DNA from 4 places in the Terrabacter sp. 05T424 genome. Region 3 is predicted to be linked to each of the others. Evidence: predicted binding sites of a transcription regulator. Region 3 holds the regulator's gene; each other region holds the start of a gene.
The links. Region 3 encodes LexA, which represses DNA repair genes until DNA is damaged. Its sites were predicted from a motif close to TCGAACANNTGTTCGA; they were not measured.
Positions count from the first base shown of each region.

Region 1 (5,458 bases), on a different contig from region 3:
GGTCGCGATGGCGCGGCGGTCGAAGCGGACCGTGGTGCCCTCGGCGATCTCGAGCCAGGCCGTGCTGTCGTCAAGGTGCTTGACGGTGCCGTAGACGCCGGACGAGGTGACCACCTGGTCGCCCACGTTGAGCGACGAGCTGAACTCGCGCATCTGCTTCATCCGCTTGTTCTGGGTAAAGAACAGCCATCCCAGCAGCAGCAGGGGCAGCGCGAAAATCAGCAACGAGAAGGCCCCGTTGTTGTTCATGTCAGCTCAGTCCTTCGTGTCTTCGTCGGTTGTCCGGCGCACACCGCGACCCTTCGGATCGGGTCGGGTCTCGCGTCAACGACCGGGAGCACCGGATGGTGCCGCGGCAGCGGCGGTGGTGCCCGCAGGAGTCTACGTGCGCCGGTGCAGTTTGTCAGACCAAGTGAGGTTCCTCAGACGCAAGCCCGGGTCACGTTTTGGTCGCGCTGGTCGGGGTGACGCGCGGTGCCGAGGCCGTCGCCCGGCGGGCGCGTCACGCGTCGAATCGGCCTCCGCCGGCCTCCTCGATGGGCAGGGTCGCGGACCAGAGCGACTGTGCGTCGACCGGTGCAGTGAGGCCCAGGTGCTGCCAGGCGAGCGTCGAGGCGGCGCGTCCCCGCGGCGTACGCACCATGAACCCCTCGCGCACGAGGTAGGGCTCGGCGACGGTCTCGACGGTGTCGGGCTCCTCCCCCACGGCGACCGCGAGGGTGGACAGGCCGACCGGTCCGCCGTTGAACCGGCGGCAGAGGGCCTCCAGGACAGCCCGGTCGAGGCGGTCGAGCCCTCGCTCGTCGACGTCGAACAGCTCGAGCGCCCGACGGGCGGCGGAGTGGGTGACTCGGCCGTCGCCGTGCACCTGGGCCCAGTCGCGGACGCGGCGGAGCAGCCGGTTGGCGATGCGGGGCGTTCCGCGCGAGCGCAGGGAGATCTCGCGGATGCCGTCGTCGTCGGCGTCGAGGCCGAGCAGGCGAGCCGACCGGTGCAGGATCGTCACGAGGTCGGCGGCCGTGTAGTAGTCGAGGTGCCCGGTGAAGCCGAACCGGTCGCGCAGCGGCGCCGGCAGCAAGCCCGCCCGGGTCGTGGCGCCGACGACCGTGAACGGCGGCAGCTCGAGCGGGATGGCGGTCGCTCCGGGACCCTTGCCGATGATGACGTCGACGCGGAAGTCCTCCATCGCGAGGTAGAGCATCTCCTCGGCGGAGCGCGACATGCGGTGGATCTCGTCGAGGAAGAGCACCTCGCCCTCGGCGAGCGACGACAGCACCGAGGCGAGGTCTCCGGCGTGCTGGATGGCAGGCCCCGACGTGATGCGGATCGGCTGCTCGAGCTCGCTGGCGACGATCATGGCCAGCGTCGTCTTGCCGAGGCCGGGCGGCCCGGAGAGCAGCACGTGGTCAGGGGGTGTGCCCCGGCGTCGGGCCGCCTTGAGCACGAGGCCGAGCTGTTCGCGCACCCGCGGCTGGCCCGGGAAGTCGTCGAGACGCTTGGGTCGCAGGGCAGCCTCGACCTGTCGCTCGTCGGTGTCGCTGCCGGCGTCGACGATGCGAGCGGTCGCGTCGAAGCCGTCCTCCCACACGTCGGGTGCCTCGTCGACGTCCCAGGACCGGTCGACGCTCATCGCCCGAGCTCCTGCAGGGCCGAACGCAGCAGAGCGGAGACCCCCGCGCCGTCAGCTGCGAGGGGTGCCACCTTGTCGAGGGCGTCGTCGGCCTGGCGGGCCGTCCAGCCGAGCCCGACCAGCGCCTCGCCCACCTGCTCGCGCCAGGCCTCGCCGGTGTGGAGGTGGACGGGCTCGGCGACGCCACCCGTGCCGGGCAGCGCGCCGAGCTTGTCCTTGAGCTCGAGGACCATGCGCTCGGCGCCCTTCTTGCCGATGCCCGGCACCTTGGTCAGGGCGACGAGGTCACCCGTGCCGAGGGCTACCCGCACCGCGTCGGGCGTGTGCACCGCGAGGACGGCGAGGGCGAGCCGTGGACCGACGCCCGAGACCGTCTGGACGGTCTCGAAGACGTGCTTCTCGTCGTCGGTGGCGAAGCCGTAGAGGGTCAGGGAGTCCTCGCGCACGACCAGGCTGGTGGCCAGCTCGGTGGGCTGCCCGAGCCGCACGGACGTCGCGGTGGCGGGCGTCGTGTGCACGAGCATGCCGACACCGCCGACGCCGACCACGACGGAGTCGAGGCCGACCTTGAGGACGGTGCCGGAGAGCGAGGCGATCATCGGGGTTGGGCTCCAGGGTTGGACGGGTTGGGTCTGGACTGGGGGGTCGAGCGGGTGGTTCGGACGGCGGCGGTGCGCAGACGACGGTCGGCCGGTGCACCGCCCGCGGGCAGCCGACGGGGTATGCCGCCGCCCTGGGTGCCGGTGCGCGCGAGCACTGCGAGCCGTGCCTCCTCGAGCCGGCTCTGGGTGCCACCGCGCCAGACGTGGCAGATCGCGAGCGCGAGGGCGTCGGCGGCGTCGGCCGGCTTGGGCGGGGTGTCGAGACCGAGCAGCCGGGTGACCATGGTCGTCACCTGGGCCTTGTCGGCCCGACCGCTGCCGCTGACCGCGGCCTTGACCTCGGTGGGCGTGTGCAGGGTGACTGGCAGGCCCAGTCGCTCGGCGATGATCATGACGATGCCGGTCACCTGGGCGGTGCCCATGACGGTGGAGACGTTGGTGTCGGCGAAGACCCGCTCGATGGCCACGGCCTCTGGACGGTGCCGCTCGAACCACAGCCGCATCTCGTCCTCGACCGCGACGAGGCGCCTCGGCGTGGGGTCGGTGGACGGCGTGCGGATGACTCCCACCTCGACGAGCGACAGGCGCCGGCCCGGCACGCCGTCGACGACACCGACGCCACACCGCGTGAGCCCGGGGTCGACCGCGAGGACGCGCACGGCATACCTCCTGGGTCAGTGGTCGGGGCGACGAGCGATCCGAACAGGTGTTCGGGGCAACGCTAACCGCCCTCCCCCGAAAGGGCGGGAGGCACGCCGGTCACCGGCGTGCCTCCCGCACCTGAGCACCTGAGCACCTGAGCACCTGAGCGCATGGGCACATCAGCCCGGACGAGCTCACTCGTCTTCGTCGAGCTGCGCCAGCACGTCGTCGGGGATGTCGCCGTTGGCGAAGACGTTCTGCACGTCGTCGCTGTCCTCGAGCGCCTCGATGACGCGGATCATCTTCTTCGCGCCGTCGAGGTCGAGCGGGACCTGCAGGTTCGGCACGAACGACGCCTCGGCCGACTCGTAGTCGATGCCGGCGTCCTGGATCGCCTTGCGGACCGCGACGAAGTCCGTGGCCTCGGAGATGATCTCCCAGGTGTCGCCGTTGTCGTTGACCTCTTCGGCGCCCGCCTCCAGCACGACCTCGAGGATGTCGTCCTCAGAGCCGGCCTCCTTGAGGACCGTGACGACGCCCTTGCGGTTGAAGACGTAGGACACCGAGCCCGGGTCGGCCAGCTGGCCGCCGTTGCGGGTCAGCGCCGTGCGCACCTCGGCGGCGGCGCGGTTGCGGTTGTCGGTGAGGCACTCGATGAGCACCGCGACGCCGTTCGGCGCGTAGCCCTCGTACATGATCGTCTGCCAGTCGGCCGCCCCGGCCTCGGCGCCCGAGGCGCGCTTGACCGCGCGGTCGATGTTGTCGTTGGGCACCGACGTCTTCTTCGCCTTCTGGATGGCGTCGTAGAGGGTCGGGTTGCCGGTGGGGTCAGCGCCGCCCTGACGGGCCGCGACCTCGATGTTCTTGATGAGCTTGGCGAAGAGCTTGCCGCGCTTGGCGTCCTTGGCCGCCTTCTGGTGCTTCGTGGTGGCCCATTTGGAGTGGCCGCTCATGCAGTGTCCTCGCGTTCCGGTGACTGGCTGGCACCGGACTGCTGGAGTCGGTGCGCTCTGACGATCGAGACGAACTCGGCGTGGATCCGGCGATCGCCCCCCACCTCGGGGTGGAAGGACGTGGCCATCAGGTTGCCCTGCCGGACCGCGACGATCCTACCGGCGGCTGCTCCCTCGCCCGCGCGGGCGAGCACCTGGACGTCGGGACCGGCCTCCTCGACCCAGGGTGCGCGGATGAAGACGGCGTGCACGGTGCCGGTCGCGCCGGGGTCGGACCAGGCGTACTCGAGGTCCTGCTCGAAGGAGTCGACCTGGCGGCCGAAGGCGTTGCGCCGAACCGTGACGTCGAGGCCGCCGAGGGTCTGCTGGTCGGGCCGGGCGTCGACGATACGGTCGGCGAGCATGATCATCCCGGCGCACGAGCCGTACGCGGGCATGCCCTCCGCGATGCGGCGCAGCAGGGGCTCACGCAGCTCGAACGCGCGGACGAGCTTGTCCATGACGGTCGACTCGCCACCGGGGATGACCAGCCCGTCGACCTGCTCGACCTCGGACGGGCGGCGTACCGTGACGGCCTCGGCGCCGAGGGCGCTCAATGCTGCGAGGTGCTCGCGCACGTCGCCCTGCACGGCGAGGACGCCGATGCGCACCGTCTCTGCGGCTGACGGCGCGGTCATGGTCTCGCCGTTGGTGGTCGTGGTGCTCACCGGGCAAGCGTAGGGCGGAGCGGCGACCGCCCCGACGCGGGGCTCCCCCGTGCCCGACTCCGACGAACCGTCTGGCATGTGAGACGGCCACCGCACCTGCCCTGACGCCACGGTGAGCCCACCGGCTACGTTGCGGCCATGACGACGGTGCACACCCACGACGCCCTTCTCGCCCGCGCCGAGCGCGCGGACGCCGAGTCGCCGCTGCGCGACACGCGAGACCGCTTCGACCTGCCCGAGGGTGTCATCTACCTCGACGGCAACTCGCTCGGTGCCCTCCCCCGTGCCGTGCCGGCCGTCGTCGACGACGTCATGCACCGGCAGTGGGGCGAGCGGCTCATCCGGTCGTGGAACGAGGCCGACTGGTGGGGTGCCCAGACGCGGGTCGGCGACACAGTCGGCCGACTCGTCGGCGCCGCACCCGGGCAGGTCGTCGTCACGGACTCCACGTCGGTCAACCTGTTCAAGGCGATCGTCGGTGCGGGACGCCTGCGCCCGGGACGTCGCGTGGTGCTCACCGACCCCGACTCGTTCCCCACCGACCTCTACATGACCGAGTCTGCCGCCGCGCTGGCGGGGCTGGAGGTGCGCCGGGTCCACCCGCGGGACGCGGTGGCGGCGATCGGTGAGATCGGCGAGGACCTGGCTCTCGCGTCCTACTCGAGCGTCGACTACCGCACCGGAGAGGTCTGGGACCTGCCGGCCATCACCCGGGCGGCCCACGCAGTGGGTGCGCTGGCCTGCTGGGACCTGTGCCACTCGGCCGGGGTGCTCGAGGTCGACCTCGATGCCGGGGGCGCCGACCTCGCCGTGGGGTGCGGCTACAAGTACCTCAACGGTGGCCCCGGTGCGCCCGCGTTCCTCTACGTCGCCCAGCGCCACCAGGACACCTTCGACCAGCCGCTCACCGGCTGGCAGGGCCAC
Region 1 is NZ_JBFTLB010000003.1:294,411-299,868, reverse strand. Features, by position in the region: gene yajC (preprotein translocase subunit YajC) at 1-249, opposite strand, end outside; gene ruvB (Holliday junction branch migration DNA helicase RuvB) at 503-1,630, opposite strand; gene ruvA (Holliday junction branch migration protein RuvA) at 1,627-2,229, opposite strand; gene ruvC (crossover junction endodeoxyribonuclease RuvC) at 2,226-2,891, opposite strand; gene AC1DE0_RS10560 (YebC/PmpR family DNA-binding transcriptional regulator) at 3,069-3,827, opposite strand; gene pdxT (pyridoxal 5'-phosphate synthase glutaminase subunit PdxT) at 3,824-4,504, opposite strand; gene kynU (kynureninase) at 4,673-5,458, shown strand, end outside.
Region 1: a site for LexA is predicted at 2,931-2,946, ahead of ruvC (crossover junction endodeoxyribonuclease RuvC). Genes of this name have one in related genera too.

Region 2 (5,458 bases), on a different contig from region 3:
CCGTGCAACCGGGCCCCCGACAGCTGCCGTCGACCGCCTCGACGTGCGCCCTCATCTCAGCCGTAGGACGGTAGGCCTGGGTCTCCAGCTTGAGCGCCGTGCCCGTCGTGGCATCGACGATGAGGCGTCGCCACGCCGAGTCGGGGTTGAGGATGACCTGTCTGGCGTGCTCGGCGGTGACCCATCCGTAGCCAGGGATCTCGCACGGTGCATCGGTGAGCCCCAAGGCTGTGCTGAGGGGCACGACGATCGTGACCTGCGCCGGTGGCCGGCGGCCGGCCTTCGTGCGTCCGGCATCGACTGGACCTCGCGGTGACAGGTCTGTCTCGCCGAAGATCAGCGCATCGCTGATGATGTCGGCCCGCAACTCATCAAGCGAGCGCGAGTCGCCGGCCTGCCGTGCGCCACGGGCCAGCACGTCCACCCGCTCCATCGCGGCGATGATCTTGTCGGCGTCGTTGGTGACGGTGAGCACGCCGAGACCATCGGCGTCGATGCGGGCATGCGCACCACGGCGCCTCCGGGCCGCACGTCTACGAGCCGCGGCCTCACGGTCGGCTGCCAGGCAGGCACGAGTGAGCCGCTGGCGGAACAGTGTCGGCGAGGGAGGCGCATCGTCCTTCGACCGGAGTGCCGCCTCGACGATGTCGGGCCCGGCCTCGGCCGGCAGCTGCCGGATCTCGTGCTCGACGGTGCACGCTCGGTAGAGGCTCACCTCCCCGCGGGACAGGCGAGCTCGCAGCTCAGCGGCGCCCGGACTGCGGGTGGTCGCCAGGTCGAGACGAGCGCCCACCTCGTGCTGACCGAGACCGGTCGCCGTGGCGACCTCGAGCACGGTGAGCTCTGCGGGGTCGACCCAGCCCGGCGGTCGCGCCCGACCGAGCGCGGCGAATCGCGCCTGCTCCCCCGCCTCGATGTCGGACTCGAGCCTCGCGAGCGACTCCAGAGCGACTCCGTCGAGGACCGCCTTGCACCTCTCGACGGCCTCGACGACACGGAGCTCGGCACTCGCCATCGCCTCGAGGTCGGTGGGCGGCTCGAGTGCCAGGTCGTCCGTCGCGGCAGCGACGAGCTCAGCGACGAGCACAGGAAGCTGGTGCTCCAGCAGGACCCGAGCCACCTCACGACGCACGGCACGCTCGACGCTGGATCGGTCGTGAACGGGCACGGTCGCGCGTCCTGCCGCTCGCGCCCCATAGAGCTCGGACAGGTCAGTCAGGTCGACGAGAGCGTCGGAGAGGTGGTGCGACGGCCGCGCCTGCACGGCGTGTGGCGCACAGGCGTCGGTCGTCATGCCCCACTCCTTCGACCCCGTCGTTGTCATCTCTTGACATACATTCGAACACGGGTTCGACACCCCTGTCAACCGGCCGTCCACAGCAAACAGACTGCGCCGCAGAGTCATCCAAGGCTGCAGCACGCGCTCCGACCTGGCTGGGCAACAGCTCGCCGCCGACGCGAGGCGCCGCCTCCCGCCACGTCCCGAACCCATGGGTGAGGATGGGGCCATGCCACCGACCGGCCGGCCATCCACCCCAGACGACACGATCGGCGCCCGCGACCTCACGTCGTGGCACTCGAGATTCGGCCGGTGGCTCGTCGCCGCCACGACGCGAACGGTGCAGTGGTCGTCCGCGCACCTGGCCTTCGTCGTCTTCGCCGCGATCGCGATCGTCGTCATGGTCCTGCTGGTCGAGGGCATCGAGTCGGTCTACGAGAGCGTCACCGAGAACAGGTCCCTCTCCGCGATCGACCAGCCGGTGCTCGACGCGGCCGTCACGCTGCGATCCCCCGGTCTCGACTCGGCCGTCACCGCCTTCACCGACGTCGGCGGGCCGGTCGGCATGCCGATCCTCGCCGCCGTGGCGGTCGCCATCGTCACCTGGCGGCGCCGTCGCTGGACGCCCATCGTCCTGACCGTCGTCGCAGCCGCCGGGTCCATCGCCATGACGATCGTGGGCAAGGACTTCGTCGACCGGGCCCGGCCGCCGGCGGCGCTGGCCGTGCCACCGCTCGAGATCTCACCGAGCTTCCCCAGCGGGCACACGCTCAACGCCACCGTCCTGACGACCGTGGTGGCCTACCTCATCCTCATCGAGACGACCGCCACCTGGCAGCGCGTCGTCACCATCACGACGGCCACGGTGTTCGTCGTGGCGATGGGACTCTCCCGCGTCTTCCTCGGGCACCACTGGCTCACCGACGTCGTCGCCGGCTGGCTCATCGGCCTCGCCTGGGCGCTCCTGGTGATCACCGCGCACCGGTTGTGGCTGACCCTGCGTCAGCGACCAGAGGAAAACCGGCGGCCCACCGGCGTCACCGTGATCACGGACTGAGCGCGACGGCATACCTTCTCGGCGCCCGCCCTCCTAGGATCGACAGGGTGAAGCCGGCGATCATCCTGGTGTCCGAGACGCGCTGCGAGCAGCTGCTCGACGAGTTCAGTCGCTACGCCCGCGACTACGAGCTGCCCACGGCCACCTCGGCCCACGAGGCCAAACAGGCCGCGAAGCGCGTCGTCGCCGACGGAGGCCAGGTGGCGATGTTCGTCACCGAGTCGCGCCTGCCCGACGGCGATGTGCACCAGGCCTTCCACTGGTGGCGCCAGACAGTGCCGACCGCGCGCCGCGTCATCGCCGCCCACGTGTCGACCTTCCGGGAGGACGCCGAGCGCCTTCGCGGCGGCATGGCGAAGGGCAAGTACGACGCGTACCTGCTGATGCCGCGCGGCGCCCGCGACGAGGAGTTCCACACGGCCATCTGCGAGCTGCTCTCCGACTGGGGCTCGACCGTCGCCGAGCCCGAGGTCGTCGCCGTCGCGATCGTCTCCCCCGTCGAGGACGCGCTCACGCTCGGCATCCGCGACTACCTCGACCGCATGGGCATGCCCAACCGCGTCTACGCCCCCGACAGCGAGAAGGGCCAGCACGTGCTGCAGCTGCTCGCGGCCGAGGGAGGCGAGCCGGAGTTCCCGCTCGTCATGGACATGGCCAAGCGCGTCGGCAGCGCGAGGAGCGTGCGCGACGTCGCCTCGCGCATCTACGGTCGGCCCGCCGACGTCGACGTCGACCGCGTCGTCGACGTCGCGATCGTCGGGGCCGGACCGGCTGGTCTGGCCGCGGCGGTCTACGCGTCGTCGGAGGGTCTCAGCACTGTGGTGCTCGAGGCGGAAGCCGTTGGCGGACAAGCAGGCACGTCGTCGATGATCCGCAACTACCTCGGCTTCCCGAGAGGCATCAGCGGTATGCGGCTCGCCCAGCGGGCGCGCAACCAGGCGATCCGCTTCGGCACCCAGTTCTTCACCGGCTGGCCGGTCACCTCGTTCGTCGCCGGCGGCGTCGACGACGAGGGCAACCCCGAGCCGCACCGCCTCTGCACCGAGGGCGGCGACGTGCGAGCCCGCGCCGTCGTCGTGTCCGCGGGAGTGAAGTACCGCCGGCTCGACGCCCCGGGCATCGAGCGGCTCGTCGGACTCGGCGTGCACTACGGCAGCGCCATGACCGCCGCCCGCGAGATGGAGGGGTCCGACGTCATCGTCGTCGGCGGCGGCAACTCCGCCGGCCAGGCCGCCATCCACCTGGCCCGGTTCGCCCGGTCGGTGACGATCCTCGTGCGCCGCGAGAGCCTCGCCGAGACGATGTCGAGCTACCTCGTCGGCGAGATCCGCTACAACCCGCGCATCACGGTCCAGACCTGCTCCGAGGTCGTCGAGGGCGGGGCCGGCGACGACGGGCGGCTCGGCTGGGTCACCACCCGCGACGTCCGGGACGGCACCCAGACCCGGCGCGAGTGCCGGGGCCTGTTCCTGCTCATCGGCGCAGAACCCTACTGCGACTGGCTGCCCGACGATGTCGCCCGCGACGAGCGCGGCTTCGTGCTCACCGGTCGCGACGTTCCGCAGGACCACTGGCGGCACGGCCTGCCTCCCGAGAGCCTCGAGACGACGGTGCCCGGGGTCTTCGCCGCCGGAGACATCCGTGCCGGGTCGATGAAGCGCGTGGCGGCGGCGAGCGGCGAGGGCGCCTCGGTCGTGCCGCTCGTGCACGCCTGGCTCGACCCGAGCCGCTGAGACCGGTCAGAGCTCGATGAGCTGCCCGTCGCGGAACGAGTAGCGGTAGGCGGCCGTCGTCGCCGCCGGCAGGTTGGCCGGGTGCGCTGCACCGTGACGGTGCGGGTGGGGCGTCGGCTGCGTCTCGAACTTCACGGGCGTGAGTCCACCGGCCACCCCGGCGGCATGCGCCTGACCGGCGCCGAGGGCAGCGGTGCCGACGAAGGCCACGGCGACGGCCGCACCGGCGGCGCCGAGACCGCGGCGCAGCATGCCGCGGTAGCCAGCGCGTGAGGGCGGGGGAACGGGACGAGCGGGGCGGGGTGTCGTGTCCATGACTCGAGCCTCGGGTCGGCGCCTGTGCGGCGACTGTGGTGGCAGCATGCGTTCGGCAAGCGTTGCACCGCAACGGTTCCCGCGACGCCGTCAGCGCAGACGCGTCACCGCTCGAGCGTCACCGCTCGAGCGCGGCCTCCATGTCATCGGCCACGACGTGTGACGAGGCGCCGGGCTCGGCCCGTAGTCCCTGGACCGCACCCGACCTGTCGGCGTCCGACCGGTTCTGGCCGAGCTTCGCCTTGCCCTCGACCGACTCGACGAGCACCTCGATGCCGACGATGCCGAGCAGCTGTCCGCGTAGGTACTTCTCGGGTGCGTCGCTGACGTGCCACCGCTGGTCGCGGTGGGACTCGTGGCGCTCGGTGAGCCGCGTGACGACGTCGAGCACCCAGTCCGGATCGTCGTGCACCGTCACCGCTCCTCGCAGGTGGACCTCGGTGTAGTTCCACGTGGGCACCACACGCCCGTGCTCGACCTTGGCGGCATACCAGCTCGGGGAGACGTAGGCGTCGGCCCCCGACACCACGACGAGGCCGGGCGAGCCGGGCGCGATGCGCCCCCACTGCGGGTTCTTGCGCCCGAGGTGGCCGAGCACGCGGTCGCCGTCGACGATGATCGGCAGGAGGGTCGCGTCGGGTCGCCCGTCGGCGCCGACCGTGACGAGGTGGGCGGACGCTTGCGCTTCGAGGAAGTCTCGCAGCTCCGGCTCGCCCATGGCGAAGGCCTGGGGGACGTACATGCTCCCGATCGTCGCACGCGGCCTCCGAGGCTGACAGCACGGAGCCCGCCGCAGGGAGGGGGCGGCGGGCTCCGGCGTGGAGGGGCGGTCAGCTGTGGCGGTGCGGGGCGCGTCGGGCGGCCGGTCGCTGCTGCGCCGACCACGGCCGCGGGCTGCCAGCGTGAGGCGGCAGGGGCGCCGCCGATGCGGTGGCCTGGCGTGCGGCGGAGGGGTCGAGGCGCTCGGCGAGGCTGCGCAGGAGCAGCGCGGCCCGTGCGGTGCGACGCACGCGTGCGGCCTTGGGGGCGTGGTGTCGTGCGGCGACTCGCTCGATGATCAGGTCGCGGGCGAGG
Region 2 is NZ_JBFTLB010000012.1:54,724-60,181, reverse strand. Features, by position in the region: gene AC1DE0_RS19775 (HNH endonuclease signature motif containing protein) at 1-1,294, opposite strand, end outside; gene AC1DE0_RS19770 (phosphatase PAP2 family protein) at 1,509-2,336, shown strand; gene AC1DE0_RS19765 (NAD(P)/FAD-dependent oxidoreductase) at 2,384-4,069, shown strand; gene AC1DE0_RS19760 (hypothetical protein) at 4,076-4,384, opposite strand; gene AC1DE0_RS19755 (FMN-binding negative transcriptional regulator) at 4,503-5,126, opposite strand; gene AC1DE0_RS19750 (hypothetical protein) at 5,215-5,458, opposite strand, start outside.
Region 2: a site for LexA is predicted at 1,339-1,354, ahead of AC1DE0_RS19775 (HNH endonuclease signature motif containing protein). Genes of this name have one in related genera too.

Region 3 (5,458 bases):
CCCGACCAGGGCCCGGTCTTCGCCGAGACCGTCGCGGGCGACGACGTCGACGCGTGGTGCCGCGTCGCTGCGGAAGCGATGCACCTGCAGCGTGAGCTCGTCGGGCACGAGCGTGAGCTCGGGGCGGCCGGCGCCGGCCTCCTGCGCCCGACGCACGCGGCGGCCTACGTGAGCGGCCGGACGGCCTCTCTCGTCGCGCTTCCCGCGGGCGACCCGCGGCGGATGGAGCCGGAGGTGGCGGCACGGCTGGAGTGCCTGCTTCCGACGGTGGAGCGGTGGGGCACCGAGCTCGACGCGCTCGGCCTGGGCGTGAACCTCGTGCACAACGACCTGCACGCCAACAACGTCTTTGCCACGCCAGCGGGGATGCGCTTCTTCGACTTCGGCGACGCGGTGCTCGCGCACCCCCTCACCGCCCTGTTCATCCCGCTCAACGTGCTCCTGCACCGCTTCGAGGCGGGGCCCGACGACCCGCGAGTGCGACGGGTGGCCGACGCGGGACTCGAGGTCTGGAGCGACGTCGTTCCCTCGACCCGGCTCCGGCAGGCGCTGCCCGCGGCCCTGCACCTGGGGCGGCTCGCGCGCGCCGAGTCCTGGCTGCGGGTCGTGGCCACGATGACGACAGAAGAGCGGGCGGAGTACGGCGATGCGGGCACGTGGTGGCTCGGGGCCCTCGGCGACCCCACGCCCCTGTCGTGAGCCGCGGAGGGGCTACTCGGCACGGGCCCCGAGGTCGCGTGCCTCGTCGGCGGAGACCTCGCCGAGGTCCCACAGCTCCTTGGTCTGGACGCCCCAGTAGGTCGCGAACAGCACGATGACGATGACCTCGGCGACGAGGACGAGGTGGGCGAAGCCCTGGACCGTCAGCGCCGCGACGACCGTCGCGGCGAGCGCGACCGTGAGCGCGACCGCGATGGCGAGGTAGATGCGGCGGTAGCCGCGCCCGTCGTCGTCGCCGGCCGCCCGGTGGCGCTCCTCGGTGCGCAGTGCGCTGAACACCATGACGGCGATGACCCCGGCCACCATGGTGCCCGCGGCGATGCCGTGGCTCAGGGCGATGAAACGGTCGCGCAGGACGAGGAACAGGGTGAGCTCCACCAGCAGCACGCCTGCGCAGGCCAGGGTCACCAGCACCGACCGCGTCGTCGGGCGCGCGGAGGCATCGCGCCGCATCGCGCCTCGTTTGAGCGCCGCGACGATGACGGCCGCGATCACCGCGACGACGACGAGCGACCAGATGTTGTTGCGCACCGCCGCGGCGATCTCGGCGGGCGTCTGCGTGTAGGCGTTCGGCCCGCAGCGGTCGTCGGGGACGGTCGGCACCATGGCGACGACGAACGCCATGAAGCCGGAGAAGTTGAGCAGCACGTCCTCCTCGGACGAGTGCCCCTTGTACGCGATGAGGCTCGCGCCGAGGGCGCAGAGGGAGCCGACGAAGACCGTCCGCGCGGGCGTGTAGTAGTAGGCGCTGATCGAGCCGAGCCAGCAGCTGTGTTCGGTCTCCCACCACCACTCGTAGCCCACCGACAGCAGGAGCATGAGCAGCAGGGCGATCATCGCGCCCCGCAGGTAGCGGTAGGTGTAGACGACGTCGCGGGTGCGCCCGGATGCCATGGCGGTCTCCTCTGCAGGACTCACTCGTCAGAGTGTGGCGGCCGCCGTGGCGATACGCCTGCTGGAGCGGGGTCGCGTCGCCGCGGGCGACCCCGCGCGTCAGATTCGGCGCAGGACGGCGGTGACCTTGCCGAGGATCGTCGCGTCGTCGCCGTCGATGGGGGAGAAGTCCTCGTTGTGCGGCATCAGCCAGACGTGCCCGTCGACGCGCTTGAACGTCTTCACCGTGGCCTCGTTGTCGAGCATCGCCGCGACGACGTCGCCGTTGTCGGCGTGCTGCTGCTGGCGCACGACGACCCAGTCGCCGTCGCAGATGGCGGCGTCGACCATGGAGTCGCCGTTGACCTTGAGGAGGAAGAGGTCGCCTTCGCCGACGAGCTGCTTCGGCAGCGGGAAGACGTCCTCGACGACCTCCTCGGCCGTGATCGGGACGCCTGCCGCGATCTGCCCGAGAACGGGCACGTAGGACGCCTCGGGACGGGCGTCGCCGGAGCCGGTCTCGGTGTCGTAGTGGTCGCCGCTGCGGTAGCCGACCTCTTCGGCCGTCGCATCCGGCGAGACGATCTCGAGGGCGCGCGGGCGGTTGGGGTCGCGGCGCAGGTAGCCCTTGGCCACCAGGGCGTTGAGCTGGTGGGAGACGCTCGAGGGGCTCGCCAGGCCGACGGCGTCGCCGATCTCGCGCATGCTCGGCGGGTAGCCCCTGCGGTCGACGGAGTTGCGGATCACCTCGAGCACGCGCCGCTGACGCACGGTCAGTCCGTCGCCGGTCTCGCGATCGGGAAGCTCGGTCACGCCCATGGTGATCCCCTTCGTCGGCTCGTCAGACCGTGTGCTGAACCTGGCTCGAGAACTGCGCGAGGAGAGGTCGAGGGCCGCTCGGGGGCCAGTGTCAGTGGTGGCTGGTGAGGTGTGTGGTGTGAGGAAAGAGTAACGAGGTTCGAACACAGTTGCCAAACACCTGTTCGATGCGTGTCTCGACTTCCTCGAACATACGTGCTACAACTCGTACAGACGTTCTATCGAACACACGTTCGCCAGTTCAGGAGCAAGGGGAGGTCACCATGAGCGCCATCGTCCTCGAGGCCGTTCGTCAGCCGCAGACCACGCAGCCGCCGGCCCGTCCGCACCTCGTGCTCGTGCCCACCGGGCGCGAGGCCGTCCGCGCCGCACGGGCCGCCCAGCCGCCCCTGCGCCTGACACGGTTCGGCCGGCTCGTGGTCTCGATCCTGGTCGCGGCGGTCGTCTCGCTGCTGGCGGTCGGACTGGCCGGTCAGCTCGCCTCGGCATCGTCCGGCTCCCACACGGTCACCGTCACCTCGGGTCAGACGCTGTCGGGCATCGCGGCGCGCGAGCTGCCGCAGCTGTCCGTCGCCGACGGTGTCGTCGAGCTCCAGGTCGCCAACAGCCTCAGCACCACCGAGATCCACGTCGGGCAGCAGCTCGTCGTCCCGGGTCGCTGACACCGGGAGCTCCCTGGCTCGTGGCTTCCGTGCGTATGCCGCCTGGCTCGCTCCCGCTTCTCTCGACCCGCCCCATCGGCCGCGTTGGCTCCACCTCCAGCGGCTGGCGGTAACGGCGCTTCGACCCCGTCGTGACCGCCCGGACGCCGCACCCCTGAGGAGGGGTGCGGCGTTCTGCTGTGTCACGACCGGCCGCCCGGAGCCTGTGGATGACGCCAGCCGGACCCGGCGTCCGCGACCTAGCGTGGCTGGCCTCGGGAAGGGAGCAGGGATGAGATACGAGATCGACACGGCGGCGCTGCGAGCCAGCGCCGTCACCATCGAGGAGGTGCTAGGGCAGGTGCGGCGGCTCGGGGTGGCCGACGACCTCCGGCCGGTGGCAACGGCTCTTCCGGGGGGTCGCTGCGCGTCGGGACTGCCACAGGTGGCGGCTGCCTGGCAGGCGAGGCTGTCGACGGCCCAGTGGGAGCTCCGCGAGCTCGGGCGTCGCGTCAGCCTCGCCGCCGACGGCTACGACGCCGTCGAACAGGTGGCCCGGCAAGCCCTGCAGGCGACCCTGCCTGGCGCCGCCCAAGGCGACCCCGTCGACGGCACACGGTGAGCGCCGCGGTCGTGGGCTCGGGCCTGACCGTGCGCGACATCCGTGCCGGCCGGCCGCAGCTGCTGCTCGAGGTGAGCCGGCGTCTGGAGCAGCGCCGATCCCGGCTCGTCGTCCTGGCCGAGTTGGTGCTGTGGCGCCGGTCGGCCGCGCCTCGGTGGAGCGGTGCCGGCTCGAGCGCCGCGGCCGACCGCTACGGCACCGTGGTGGCCGGGCTGGGACAGCTCGCGAGCAGCATCGCGGTGGCAGGGAACGCCGTGGCCCACGCCGCCCAACGCCTGCAGGGTGCACTCGACCTGATCGGGCGCGCCGACCACCGAGCGTCTGACGAGGGTGCTTGGGTCGACGACGACGGTCGCCTGTTCCTCCCGGTGCGAGCCTCTCTCGGCGACCCTGTCGGGGAGGCGCACCGGGCGCGCCTCGACGACCTGCTCAGGGCCGAGGTCGACGCCTGCCTGCAGCAGGCCCGGCGCGCGGCCACCCGGACCGACGAAGACCTGCACCGCGCGCTGCTGGCCGCGGCGCGAGGAGCCACCTCTCTCGCGGCAGCAGGCGGCCCGGCGGCTGGATCGGCCTCCGGGGCGGCTGTCCTCGACGGAAGCGACCTGCCGGCGCCGCCCCCGACGGCCGCCGGCGTGTTCGCGTCGGCGGCGTGGTGGCGGTCCCTCACCGACGAGGAGCGACGTCAGGCTCTCCGCGAGCAGCCTGAGTGGGTCGGTCCTCGCGACGGGGTGCCGGCGGCCGCGCGCCAGGAGGCGAACCTGATCCTCCTCGACCGCGCGGAGCGCACGGCGACCGCTCGTGCTCGCGACGCGCGGCGCCGGGGCTCTCCCTGGAACGCCGCCGAGCGGACGCGGGCGCAGGAACAGCTGGACGGCATACGCGCGGTGCGTGACGTGCTCGCCCGCCGTGACGGGGCGCCGCGACGGCTTCTCCTGCTGGACGCTCGCGAGCCTGACCTGAGGGCCGTCGTCGCTGTGGGAGACGTCGACCGGGCCGAGCACGTCGTCACCTTCGTGGGCGGCCTCTCGACCATGGTCGGTGCCGACCTGCGGCGCTACGACGACACGTTCGTCCGGATGCGCTCCGAGGCACGGGCGATCGCACGGGGGGATGATGTCGCGGTCGTCACGTGGATGGGCTACGACGCGCCCCAGGTGCACGAGATCACGTCGTCCATCGACCGGAACGTCCTCAACGCCAAGCTTGCCCGCGACAACGCAGCAGCCCTCGCGGACTTCGTCACCGGGCTCGAGACCGCCCGTGACCGACCTGCGCACCAGACGGTGTGGGCGCACTCCTACGGCGCCACGCTGGCCGGGTTCGCCAGCCTGCGCACCAGCTCGATCGACGACGTCGCGGTCTTCGGGGCTCCCGGACTGCCGTTCACCGACATCGCGCAGACCGCGCTGAAGCCGGGTGCGCTCAACGTGCTGGGCGCTGTCGGCGACGACGTGTTCAGCTACGGCTGGATGGTGCACGGCACGCGCCCGGCCGAGGTCGGCGGCGCCCTGCGGCTCTCGACGTTCGCGCTCAAGCATCCGGGCTCGGGCTGCAACCACTGGATGCGGCCCCGCGCGGCCTTCGTCGATGCGGGCCGAACGTCGGCGGGCCACTCGGACTACCTGCGGGCGGGCACCGACAGCGCGCACAACCTGGTGGCCGTCGCGGCCGGCCGCCCCGAGCTGCGCATCGTGCAGGGTGCCGACGAGCGAGCCTGCACCACCACCGGGCCCAGCCTCGGTTCCGACCCGCTGCGGTGGCCGAGGCTCGTGCCGTGAGCAGG
Region 3 is NZ_JBFTLB010000007.1:50,649-56,106, reverse strand. Features, by position in the region: gene AC1DE0_RS14835 (aminoglycoside phosphotransferase family protein) at 1-699, shown strand, start outside; gene AC1DE0_RS14830 (hypothetical protein) at 712-1,614, opposite strand; gene lexA (transcriptional repressor LexA) at 1,714-2,412, opposite strand; gene AC1DE0_RS14820 (LysM peptidoglycan-binding domain-containing protein) at 2,676-3,074, shown strand; gene AC1DE0_RS14815 (hypothetical protein) at 3,346-3,675, shown strand; gene AC1DE0_RS14810 (alpha/beta hydrolase) at 3,672-5,453, shown strand; gene AC1DE0_RS14805 (hypothetical protein) at 5,450-5,458, shown strand, end outside.

Region 4 (5,458 bases), on a different contig from region 3:
CCAGGCCCCATCCGGGTCGGCGACCAGGGTCGTGACGCGAGTCGACGGCACCGGCCGACGGGGCGGAGATGCCCACCCGTTCGCCCCAGGCGTCGTAGCGCCGCTTGTAGCGCCGGATGCGGCCGGCGAGCTTGTAGACGAGGAACGCCCCGATGGCGAGGAAGAGGAACGCGATCGCGGCCGCCCACCAGGGGTGCGCGATGGCGAGTGCGGTGACCCCTGTGACCGTGACGTCCTCGGTGGTGCTGACGACGATGTTGCTCGCCGGCTCGGGGGAGGTGTTGACGGCGGCGCGCAGTCCGGCCTTGATGCCGTGCGAGATCAGCGCCGTGACGCCGCCGGTGGCCGCGCCGATCGCCGCGTCGAGGCCGGCGGTCTCGTGGCCGATGAGGTAGCCGATCGTCGCGCCCACGGCCGGTCTGACGACCGTGTGCACCGAGTCCCAGACGGAGTCGACGTAGGGGATCTTGTCGGCGAGCATCTCGACGGCGAAGAGGATCCCTGCGCCGACGAGCACGTCGGTGCGTGCCAGGGCGTTGGGGATCTGGCTGAGGTTGAAGATCTTGTCGGCCAGTCCGAGGACGAGCACGACGGCGTACGCGTTGACCCCGCTGCCCCACCCGGTGGTGAAGGCCATGGGGATGAGCTCGGCGCCCACGACGCTCCTTCGGTCGTGCGCCGGTCGCGGTGCGCCGGTGCGTCCATGCCCGTCCGGTCGGCCGAGCCCAGGTCCAACGCCACTGACGCTCCCGTATTCCCGGGGGGCGCGCAACGGGACGCGCTGGCACGAGGTGGCCGGCGGGCAGCGGAACGGGTCCGATCCGTGAGCGGACAGGACCCCTGCGCCTCTCCGTTCGCGGACCGAACCCGCGGTCCCAACCCTTCCGAGGAACGGACGGGCGGACCTGAGCACGATTACTCAGGTTCGCCCGTTTCGTGCCGTATGCCGGATGCGCAGCGGGCGGTCCGGCCGTTCTTGACACGGTGTCGGCGCCGGGGGTTACGCTCTTCACATCGAACAAGTGTTCGAACTTTTGTCGGTTTGTCAGTCAGTCGTCGGTTGGTTGTCGGGCTGCTCGTGTGGGGCGCAAGTGGTCCGGGTCGTGATGTCCGGCCCGACGTGTCCGAGGGAGACGTGTCGTGGTGCGTAGGTTCAGTGACTCCGTCCAGGTGAGGGTGCAGAGAAGAGAGCAGGAGTGGGAGAGAGGCCGGGAGAAGAGCCGGGAAGGCGGATCGTCGGCGTCGCTGGATGCGTCCGTTTCGCCAGAGCCGTCAGGTGTGCCGGAGCCATCCGTGTCATCCGTGTCGTCGGCAGGACCGGCTCCGGAGGCGTTCATCTGGCGCGGTCGCCTCTACGTCGTGCGCAGCGTCCTCTCCCAGTGGCGCGAGCGCCGCGCCTGGTGGCGCGACGCGCTCGAGGCCGACGAGGCACAGGTGCGCCCCGGCGAGACGCTGGTCGCAGCAGCGGCCGAGCAGCACGTCTGGCGGGTCGAGGCGAGCCCGGGGTGGTCCTTCGCGCCCGGGGTCTACGACCTCGCCCACGACGAGTCCCCGAGGGGCGACCAATGGTCGCTCGTCCGGGTCTCCGACTGAGACCGACATGAGACGAGAGAGGAGAACAGCCACCATGACCGCCGCCCACGACGTGCGACGCCCACCCATCTCGGTCGCCGTGCTCGACCTGCTCGAACGGGGCCGCGCGACCCTCGAGTCCGCGTGCCGCACGAGTGACGCGTCCGAGCGCTACCGCGACTCCCACCTCGGGGCCCTGCGGGCCGCGGCGGCCCTCGTCGCCGCCCGCACCGTCCCGTCGCCGCGCTCCCGGCCACGCAGCGTCTGGCAGGTGCTGCCGGGGGTGGCCCCCGAGCTGGGGGAGTGGGCTGCCTTCTTCTCCGCGTGCTCGGCCCACCGGTCGATCATCGACCGCGGCGGTCACATCAGCTCCCGCGAGGCCGACGACCTGCTGCGTCAGGCCGAGATGTTCCTCGAGATCGTCCAGGACCTTCTCGGGATCCCGGCGACGATGCCGCTGCCGCAGTCGATCACCCCCGTCTCGGCCGCCCCCGCCACGAGGAGCCGGGCGAACAGCGCGTGAGCAGCATGACCACCACCACTCCAGCCTTCGTCCACCTGCACGTCGCGTCCGGCTACTCCATGCGTTACGGCACGGCCAAGCCGCACCAGCTCGTCGAGCGAGCCGCAGCCTTCGGCCAACCGGCCCTCGCGCTGACCGACCGCGACGGGCTCTACGGCGCAGTGAAGTTCGTCCGTTCCTGCATGGAGCACGACGTCGCACCGATCCTCGGTGTCGACCTCGCCCTCGGGCCGGAGCATCCCGAGCGGCGACGACCCGTGCGCACCCCGGTCCGCGGTGGGGCGCTCGTCGACCCCAGGCTGCCGCGCGTCACGGTGCTGGCCCGCGGCAGCGCCACCGGCCTCGCGCCGGGCGAGGGCTGGGCGGCCCTCTGTCGTCTCGTCACCGCGACCCACCTGCGCGGCGAGCGCGGCAACCCGGTCACCACCGCGAGCCTCGTGGCCGAGCACGCGCGTCCGGGGCCTGACCCCGACCTCGGCCCGGCCGGCCCGGCCGCTCCCGATCGGGACCTGTCCGCCCGACGCAGCGGACGGCATACCTCGTCGGTGGCCGGCGGCCCCAGCCCGCTCGTCGTGCTCCTGGGGCCCGACTCCGACGTCGGCCGAGAGGTGCTCGCCAAGCGACGCGACCGGGCCCGGGCGGCGCTGGAGCGCTGGGTCGCACTGCTGCCGCGTGGCGGCGTCGCCGTCGAGGTCGTCTGCCACGGCGGACCCGAGCACCAGCCCGGCAGCCTCGGCCAGGCCGGCCGCATGCTCGCCCTCGCCTGCGAGATGGGCGTGCCCAGCGTCATCACGGCGGCGGTGCGCCACGCCGACCCGCAGGACGCCGCCATCGTCGACGTCCTCGACGCCGCCCGTCGGCTCGTCGCCCTCGACGCGCGCCACCTCGACCGCGTCACCACGGCGGGGCACCTGTCCCCGACGCCGCTCATGCACGCCCTCGCCCTCGACGTCGTGCAGGTCTCGGGCCCCGGGCTCGTCGGCGGCGGTTCGCTCGCCCGCGAGCAGGCGAGCGAGCTGCTCGCCCGCACCACGGCGCTCGCCACCGAGTGCGTCCAGGATCCCCGTTCCGACCTCGGCATCGGCTCGGTGCACCTGCCCGAGCCCGGCGTGCTCGGCATCCGTCCCGGCACCAACCCGCACCATGTCCTGGCCCGCCGGTGCCGCGAGTCCATCGCGACCCGCTACCCCGGTCGCTCCGCGAGCGAGCTCGGTGCCGTCAGCGACCGGCTCGAGGACGAGCTCGGCGTCATCGAGACGCTCGGCTACGCGACCTACTTCCTCACCGTCGCCCAGGTCTGCGACCTCATCCGCGAGATGGGGGTGCGGGTCGCCGCCCGCGGTTCCGGGGCCGGGTCCCTCGTCAACTACCTCCTCGGCATCTCCGGGGTCGACCCGATGCGTCACGGCCTGCTCATGGAGCGCTTCTGCTCACCGCTTCGAGCCGAGCTGCCCGACATCGACATCGACGTCGAGTCGGCCCGCCGCACCGAGATCTACGAGCGCATCCTCGACCACTTCGGCGGCGAGCGGGTCACCTGCGTCTCGATGATGGACACCTACCGGGTGCGTCACGCGATCCGCGACGCCGGCGCCGCGCTCGGGCTGCCCCCGCCCGAGGTCGACGCGATGGCCAAGGCGTTCCCGCACATCGCCGCCCGCAACGTGCGCAACGCCCTGGCCGAGCTGCCCGAGCTGCGGGCGAGTGGGCTCGACGTGCCGCGCCTGCAGCTGATGTTCGACATCGTCGAGCGTCTCGACGGACTGCCACGGCACATCGCGCTGCACCCGTGCGGGGTCGTGCTCTCCGACTCGGTCCTGCTCGACCGCACCCCCGTCGAGGCGAGCTGGCTCGGCTTCCCGATGAGCCAGTTCGACAAGGACGACGTCGAGGAGATGGGCCTGCTCAAGCTCGACGTCCTCGGCATCCGCATGCAGTCGGCGATGGCTCACGCCATCGACGAGGTCGAGCGCGTCGACGGCACGACCATCGACCTCGACGACGAGACCCAGGTGCCCTTCGACGACGAGCCGACCTTCGAGCTCGTCCGCTCGACCAAGACCCTCGGCTGCTTCCAGATCGAGAGCCCCGGCCAGCGCGAGCTCATCGGCAAGTTCGGGCCGCAGACCTTCGACGACCTCATCATCGACATCTCGCTGTTCCGGCCCGGTCCGGTCAAGAGCGACATGATCATCCCGTTCCTCAACGCGCGGCAGGGCTGGAAGGACCCCTCCTTCCTGCACCCGACGCTCATCCCCGCGCTCGAGGAGACCGAGGGCGTCGTCGTCTTCCACGAGCAGGTCCTCATGATCGTCGCCGAGACCACCGGCGTGCCCCTCGCGCAGGCCGACGAGGTACGCCGTGCGCTCGGGACCCCCGACGGCCAGCGGCAGATCGAGCACTGGTGGCGCCCGGCCGCCCTGGCCCGCGGCTACCCGCCTGAGGTCGCCGACAAGATCTGGGAGGTCCTCAAGGCCTTCGCGTCATTCGGGTTCTGCAAGGCGCACGCGGCCGCCTTCGCGCTGCCGACCTACCAGTCGGCCTGGCTCAAGACCCACCACCCGGCCGCCTTCCTCGCTGGGGTGCTGACCCACGACCCCGGCATGTACCCCAAACGGCTCATCCTCGACGACGCCCGCACCTTCGGCATCGCGGTCCTCGGGCTCGACGTCAACGTCTCCACCGGCAGCTACCGCTTCGAGCGCACCGACGACGGCGGCGAGGCGATCCGGCTCTCGCTCGCCGACGTCCACGGCATCAGCGAGGCCGAGGTGGCCCAGATCGTCGCCGGGCAGCCGTACTCCAGCCTCTCCGACTTCTGGCAGCGCGCCCACGTGTCGCGTCCCGTCGCCGAGAAGCTCGTGCTGGCAGGCGGTTTCGACTCCCTGCACGACATCGACCTCGGCAGCCCACCACGCCGCGGCGAGAACGGTCCGGAGGTGGTGGGGCGCTCCCGCAGCGGGCTCGGCCGACGCGGACGGGTCACCAGGCGAGACCTGCTGCTCCACGTCGCCGAGCTCGACCGCTGGTCGGCCTCGCAGCGCTCGTCGCGGGCCAGGGTCTCGGCCGCGAGCCGGTCACGCTCGTCACGGGGGAGGGTCTCGTCGGTCTCGGCCACCGGCGACATCCGGGCCCTGGCCGCCGCCCAGTCGCAGGCCTCCGCCGGGGCGCCCGAGCACGTCGCCACCCAGCTGACGCTCGACCTCGGCGACGCGCCCCGCCTCACGGCGACGAGCGGGCTGCCCGAGATGACCGGCCCCGAGCGGGTCCGCGCCGAGCTCGAGGTGCTCGGCCTCGACGCGAGCGGGCACGTCGTCGACTTCTACGGCCCGATGCTCGACGCGCTGGGTGTCACGCGAGCGC
Region 4 is NZ_JBFTLB010000003.1:174,604-180,061, forward strand. Features, by position in the region: gene AC1DE0_RS09990 (DUF4126 domain-containing protein) at 1-658, opposite strand, end outside; gene AC1DE0_RS09995 (DUF6504 family protein) at 1,294-1,593, shown strand; gene AC1DE0_RS10000 (SAV_6107 family HEPN domain-containing protein) at 1,628-2,095, shown strand; gene AC1DE0_RS10005 (DNA polymerase III subunit alpha) at 2,101-5,458, shown strand, end outside.
Region 4: a site for LexA is predicted at 1,015-1,030, ahead of AC1DE0_RS09995 (DUF6504 family protein). Genes of this name have one in related genera too.